One region of the Parafrankia sp. BMG5.11 genome, then DNA from elsewhere that is predicted to be linked to it. Evidence: riboswitches for the same ligand, from Rfam matches in the RefSeq annotation. Region 1 holds a riboswitch; each other region holds the start of a gene.
What was found. A riboswitch is a leader RNA that binds a small molecule or an ion and turns the genes downstream of it on or off. The one in region 1 is predicted to bind thiamine pyrophosphate.
Positions count from the first base shown of each region.

Region 2: another riboswitch for thiamine pyrophosphate. It lies ahead of thiC (phosphomethylpyrimidine synthase ThiC); the one in region 1 lies ahead of thiC (phosphomethylpyrimidine synthase ThiC).
Region 3: another riboswitch for thiamine pyrophosphate. It lies ahead of E0504_RS27065 (thiazole synthase); the one in region 1 lies ahead of thiC (phosphomethylpyrimidine synthase ThiC).

Region 1 covers NZ_SJXI01000015.1:170,089-172,347, reverse strand. The annotation lists gene thiC (phosphomethylpyrimidine synthase ThiC) at 1-857, opposite strand, end outside; TPP riboswitch at 887-1,026, opposite strand; gene E0504_RS11675 (NAD(P)/FAD-dependent oxidoreductase) at 1,054-2,259, opposite strand, start outside.
Region 2 covers NZ_SJXI01000059.1:318,655-320,913, forward strand. The annotation lists gene thiC (phosphomethylpyrimidine synthase ThiC) at 1-1,174, opposite strand, end outside; TPP riboswitch at 1,172-1,291, opposite strand; gene E0504_RS34345 (hypothetical protein) at 1,914-2,259, shown strand, end outside.
Region 3 covers NZ_SJXI01000041.1:52,365-54,623, reverse strand. The annotation lists gene thiH (2-iminoacetate synthase ThiH) at 1-325, opposite strand, end outside; gene E0504_RS27065 (thiazole synthase) at 325-1,212, opposite strand; TPP riboswitch at 1,207-1,321, opposite strand; gene pknB (Stk1 family PASTA domain-containing Ser/Thr kinase) at 1,586-2,259, shown strand, end outside.

The sequences.
Region 1 (2,259 bases):
TCCCAGGTCAGGTCCTCGGCGATGCCGCCGACCTTCTCCAACGCCTGATAGATCGGCACGGTGCCGATGGGGACGGGCGAGTTGCGGATGATCCATTCGCGGGTGTCGTGGATGTTGCGCCCGGTGCTGAGGTCCATGACGGTGTCGGCGCCCCAGCGGATCGACCAGACCATCTTGTCGACCTCGCTCGAGACATCGCTGGCGACCGCGCTGTTACCGATGTTGGCGTTGATCTTGACCAGGAAGTTGCGCCCGATCGCCATCGGCTCGCATTCGGGGTGGTTGACGTTGGACGGGATGATCGCCCGCCCGCGCGCCACTTCGTCGCGGACGAATTCGGGGGTGACGTAGTCGGGAATCTCGGCACCCCAATCCTGGCCGTCGCGTTCGTTCGCGGCGCGCTCGCGGCTGAGGTTCTCGCGCTCCGCCACGTATTCCATCTCGGGCGTGATGATGCCGCGACGGGCATAGTGCATCTGGCTGATGTTGCCGCCGGCTTTCGCCCGCAGCGGCCGGCGCAGTACGGTCGGGAACGGGGGCACGCCGCCTGAACGATCGGGGCCGAGCTGGCCGTTGTCCTCCGGCCGGACCTCACGCGGGGCGTATTCCTCGACGTCGGCGCGAGCGAGCTGCCAGTCGCGGCGGATCATCGGCAGGCCGGCTCGGATGTCGATCGTGCACGCAGGATCGGTGTAAGGACCGGAGGTGTCATACACTCGCACCGGCGGCTCACCGCAAGAGGGTTCCAGCACGATCTCACGCATCGCGACGCCCAGCGGGCCGACATGGACCTTGCGGCTGCCGCGGATGGCTCCCGTCGTGACGCCGATTTCGAGCTTGGAGTTGATGTCCGCCATGCGCAGTTCCTCTGTGGACAGATGGAAAGCGCCTCGCCAGCGACCCTCCCTCCGCCCGTGTTAACGGGTTCAGGTTCGACGGGTCGTGGGTTGCGAAGCCCACCTCTCAGCCAGTTTTGACCGCCTTCGAAATATCTCGATGGCGGCGCAGGCTCCCCGGGGATGCAGGATGGATAGGCTCGTGCCGGCGGGCTGTCTAGGTGAACTCCAGACCTTCGAACCGGCCCGATTTCCGCCACGCATCAATGTGCGCGAAGTACGCCAGCGCGCCGCCGGGGTGGCCGACGAACAACGGCGCGTCCTCGCCCCAGCCCTTGCCCTCGTTGTTGTAGTATCCGGGCGTGCACTCCGTGCTGCCGATCGCGCGCGCGGGGCCCGTGCGCAGCAGGTCGAGCCAGGCCTGCTCGGCCTCAGCCGTCGGCTCCACCGTCGCCGCGCCGCGCTCCTCGGCGGCGGACACCACGCTGGCGATGGTATCGGCGTGGTCGACGATGTTGTGCGGCACGTTGGCGATGAAGTTGGCCGCTTGCGCCGGCTGGACCATGAACAGGTTGGGAAAGCCGTTGATGTGCAACCCGTGGAGCGTGCGCATCCCCCCGGCCCAGTATTCCGACAGCGTTCGCCCGTCCCGCCCCACCGCGTCGAACCCGGCGCGCGCGACGTAGTCGGTCGAAACCTCGAACCCCGAGGCGTAGATGATGCAGTCGACCTCGTACTCGGTGCCGTTGGCCATCACGCCCTTTTCGGTGATCGCGGACACGCCCTGCCCATCGGTGTGGATCAGCTTCACGCCGGGCCGGTTGAACGCCTGCAGGTATTCGTCGTGAAAGCACGGCCGCTTGCACAACTGGCGATACCATGCCTTCAGGTCGTCGGCGGTGTTCGGATCGTTGACCAGTTCCTCGGCGCGGCGGCGGATCTGCTCCATCTTCTCGTAATCGGCATCCTCGAACGCCGCCATCATCCGGGCGGGGGTCCACTCGGACGGCGGCACGGTGCGCAGGTTGGCGCGCATCCGCTTGGCAAGATCGGTCCACCCGTCCTTGACAAGGTCTTCGGCCGGGAAGCCGGCGCCGAGGTTGGCGGCGAAGTTGTCCTGCCATTTGCGCTGCCAACCCGGCTCCGCGACGCTGGCGAACCAGTCGTCATCCAGCGGCGCGTTGTCGCGGCGGTCGACTGATGACGGGGTGCGCTGGAACACGTACAGTTCCTTCGCATCGCGCGCCAGGTGCGGCACCGCCTGGACCGACGTCGCGCCGGTGCCGATGATCGCCACCCGCTTGTCGGCAAGACCCGTCATGGGCGCGCCTTCGGGGTTGCCGCCGGTGTAGGCATAATCCCACCGGCTGGTGTGGAACGCCTTGCCCCTGAAGGTCTCGATTCCCGGCAGACCCGGCAACTT
Region 2 (2,259 bases), on a different contig from region 1:
CGTGCTCCCAGGCCACCGAGGTCAGCTCGCCCAGTGTCGCGAGCTCGGCGAGCTGCGCGGCGTCGTTCGCGTCGGCGATGGAGCCGGGGCGCAGGCCGTCGCCGAGGGAGAAGGTGACGTCATAGGCCCGCAGGATCTCGCAGAGCTCGGCGAAGTTCGTGTAGAGGAAGTTCTCCTCATGATGGGCGAGGCACCATGCCGCCAGGATCGAGCCGCCGCGCGAGACGATGCCGGTCTTGCGCCGCGCGGTCATCGGCACGTAGCGCAGCAGCACCCCGGCGTGGACGGTCATGTAGTCCACACCCTGCTCGGCCTGCTCGATCACCGTGTCCCGGTAGACCTCCCAGGTCAGCTCCTCGGCCTTGCCGCCGACCTTCTCCAGCGCCTGGTAGATCGGCACCGTCCCGATCGGGACGGGGGAGTTCCGGATGATCCACTCGCGGGTGGTGTGGATGTTCCGCCCGGTCGAGAGGTCCATGACGGTGTCGGCGCCCCAGCGGGTCGACCACACCATCTTCTCGACCTCCTCCTCGATGGAGGAGGCGACGGCGGAGTTGCCGATGTTCGCGTTGATCTTCACCAGCAGGTTGCGGCCGATGGCCATCGGCTCGCTCTCGGGGTGGTTCACGTTCGCCGGCAGCACCGCCCGGCCCGTGGCGATCTCGTCGCGCACCAGCTCGGGAGAGAGGCCCTCGCGCAGCGCGACGAACTCCATCTCGGCGGTGATCTCGCCCCGCCGGGCGTAGGCGAGCTGGGTCACCGCGCGGCCGGCGGTAGCCCGCCGCGGAGCCTGCCCCGAGCCGAGAAAGGTGTCACCGGCCTGCCCGTCAGGCCCGTGCCGTCCGTCGTCGGCGGGCTGGACGGCACGCCCCTCGATCTCCTCGGTGTCGCCGCGGGCGGCGATCCAGCCGGCCCGCAGCGCGGGCAGGCCGCGCCGCACGTCGACGCCGGCGCCCGGGTCGGTGTACGGCCCGGAGGTGTCGTAGAGGACCAGGCTGTCGCCCGTGCTCAGCGCGACCTCGCGCATCGGCACCCGCAGGTCGGGCCGGGACCCGACCAGGTAGGTCTTCCTGCTCCCGGGGAACGGTCGGGCCAGGATGCCCTCCGCGCCGTCGTCCGTGCCGGAGGCCGCGGCCGCCGTGTTGTCGGAATCCGTCGGGCGGATCTGACGCACCACCTTGATCACTCCCTACGCCGGAATTACCCGGACAGGTTCAGGCGGTCGGCGGCACCGGCAGTTGCCCGGCCGCCCTCTCAGCCTCCCAGGGTGGAAGCTCCCGCATCTGGGACGACGCTACGGCAGGTGACTGGCCTCCGCCACCCCCTTGGTCAGCTTCGCCATGTTCGTCACGTACCGTTTCGTGCCATTCCGTCGCCGGTTCGTCCGGCCCGGGCGGCACGGCCGGCCGGTCGGCGGCCTCTGTCGGAACCTGCTCCCGCAGAGCCGCGGCGACCAGCGCGGCCGTCTCCGCCGGCGCCTGCCAGAGTTGCTCCACCCTGACGGTGAGGATCCGCCGGCCGGCGGGCCGCGGCCGCCGTGGACCGGGCTGCCCGACCCGCACGAGCAGCCGCCACGGCCCGTACCAGACGTCCAGTCGGCCGGTCGGAACGTCGGGGGAGGGGGTGGCCAGCGCTCGACAGGGAGGCAGCCCGAACGCCGCCTCGAGCTGCTTGTACCGGAGGCTCAGCATCCGGGGAGTCCGGCGGTTCAGCTCGTCGAGGGTGTCGGCGATCAGAGTGCGGCGGCTGATCGGGCCGCGGCGCGCCAGCGCCCGGCGCATCGCCTCGATGGTGACGAAGCCCTGCAGGAGAGCGTCGCTGATCACGGCACGGGCGCCGTCGCGCCCGCTGCACCACTCGGCCATGTCGACCACCGAGCGGGCCGGCGCCGTCCGCGGTGGCAGCCGGGCACGGTGGACGTCCGCCGGAGCCAGGCGTGCGGTGCGGCGGAAGACGACGCCTGCCACGGGCGTGCCGCGGCGCCCGGGCGGGACCAGCACCGTCACGACCTCGTCACCGTGGCCGACGAGGCCGTCGAGGGCGGCGGCCGTGGACCCGCCGAGCACCGCGTTCGGCCCGCCGGCGAGCAGCGCCGCCCAGGCCTGCTGCGCCAGCGGCGGCGTGGCGGTGGCGGTGACGAGGACGCCACGCGCGGGCTGCCGCCAGGTGCCGTCGGCGACCCGCGCGCGGATGTCGGCGCGGGTGAGGCCGGCGGCCATCGCGTCGTGCTCGCTGATGACACCGGACTGCAGGTCGGCG
Region 3 (2,259 bases), on a different contig from region 1:
CGAACCCGCAGTAGGTGCAGGACGACAGGCAGGCGTTCGACACGTACAGCGGGGCGAACAGCCGCACCGCCCGGCCGAACCGGCGCAGCGTCGTCTCCCGTGCCGCCTGCGCCAGCTCCTCCAGCCGCCCGGTCGCGGCCGGCGACAGCAGGACGGCGAGGTCGGCGATGTCCAGCCGGCCGCCGGCGTCGGGCCGCCCGGCGGCGACGGCCCGGCGCAGGACGGCGTCGACCCTCGCCTCGTCGGCCTCGACCGAGACACGGGCGAGCGCCGGGATGTCGAGCGCGGCGAGCTCGCGGGCGAACAGCCCTGCCGGGCTGGCCATCAGCCGGCCCCGCCGGGCAGACCGCCGGGCACCGCGCCCAGGAAACCGGTGAGCGGAGAGGACGCCTCGGCCACGGTGGCGCTGCCCGCCCGCGGCCTGCCGGCGAGGTGGGCCATCCGCCCGGCGGTGGTCGCGAGCGCGAAGGCCCGGGCCATCGCGACCGGGTCGGCGGCGATCGCGATCGCCGTGTTGACGAGCACCGCGTCCGCCCCGATCTCCATCGCCTCGGCGGCGTCGGAGGGCGCGCCGATGCCGGCGTCCACCACCACCGGGACCCCGGCGGTCTCCACGATCGCCTCGATCGCGTCGCGGGTGCGCAGGCCGCGGTTGGAACCGATCCAGCTGCCCAGCGGCATCACCGTGGCGCAGCCGGCCTCCTCGAGCCGGCGTGCCAGCACCGGGTCGGCCGAGCAGTACGGGAGCACGGTGAACCCGTCGGCGACCATCAGCTCGGCGGCGCGCAGCGTCTCGATCGGGTCCGGCGCGAGGGTGCGCGGATCCGGCGTGACCTCGAGCTTCACCAGGGACGTCCCGGTCGCCGCGCGACCGAGCCGGGCCAGCCGCAGCGCCTCGGCCGCGTCCTGCGCGCCGGAGGTGTTCGGCAGCAGCGTCATGCCGGCCGGGACGAAGTCGAGCACGTCGCCCTCCCCCGCGCGGCTCAGGTCGACCCGGCGCAGGGCGACGGTGACGATGTCCGCCCCCGAGGCGACCAGGCTGTCGCGCATGACCGGATGGCTCGCGAACTTGCCGGTGCCGACGAGGAGCCGGCTGGCGTAGACGGTGCCGGCGATCCGGAACGGGTCGGGATGACCGCGCTCCGAATGGTCGGACTCCGGATGGTCGGAGTTGTCCGGCTCGCGTCGGACCTCGGTGACCCGCTGTGTCATCAGATGGTTCCTCCCCACGCGCGCATGACCGCGATCGGGTTATGCGGGTCGCCGGCGGCATGCTGGCCGGCCTCTCAGCCCGCGTCCGCGGGCTCCCCGGTCACGCCACAGTCTAAGCCGCCGCGCGCGGCGGACCAGCGGCTCCGGCGAACCCGGACAGACAACGCGTCCCGGTACGGCGTCCGGGAGCTCACCCGGGCCGGGATCGACCGGGCTCCCGCCGAGCGGGCCCGAGATCGAGCACGCGGATCGAATTCCAGATTTTGTGACGAACATCCCGCCCGTTCGGGTACATCTCACGGCCAAATGCGCAGTAAGACCACTGTCTGGCCGATCGGGCGGCCGATCGTAAACTGTGCATGTGGATTCCACCGTGGCCGACCCCGTCATAGGTCGTCTCCTGGACGGGCGGTACACCGCCCAGGAGCGGCTCGCCGTCGGCGGGATGGCGACGGTGTACGTCGCCCATGACAACCGGCTCGACCGGTTCGTCGCCCTCAAGATCATGCATCCGAACCTCAGCCACGATCCGGAGTTCGTGGCCAGGTTCCACCGGGAGGCGAACGCGGTCGCGCGGCTGAACACGCCGTGCGCCGTCTCGATCCTCGACCAGGGGTCCGACACCAGCCCGGCCGGTGTCCTGCACTACCTGGTGATGGAGCTGGTCCGCGGGCGCTCGCTGCGCCAGCACCTGGGGATGCGCGGGCGGCTCACCGTCGCCGAGGTCGTCGAGATCTTCGAGCCGGTGGCCGAGGCACTCGCCGCGGCGCACGCGGCCGGCATCATCCACCGCGACATCAAGCCGGAGAACATCCTGCTCGGTGACGACGGCCGGGTGAAGGTCGCCGACTTCGGCCTGGCCCGGCCGGTCACCAATCCCACGGCGGCCCTCACCGGCGGAGTGGTGATGGGGACGGTCGGCTACCTGGCCCCCGAGCAGGTCACGCACGGCACCGCGGGCATGCGCAGCGACGTCTACGCGGCCGGCGTGATGCTGTTCGAGATGATCACCGGTAACCTGCCGCACACCGGTGAGACGCCGATGTC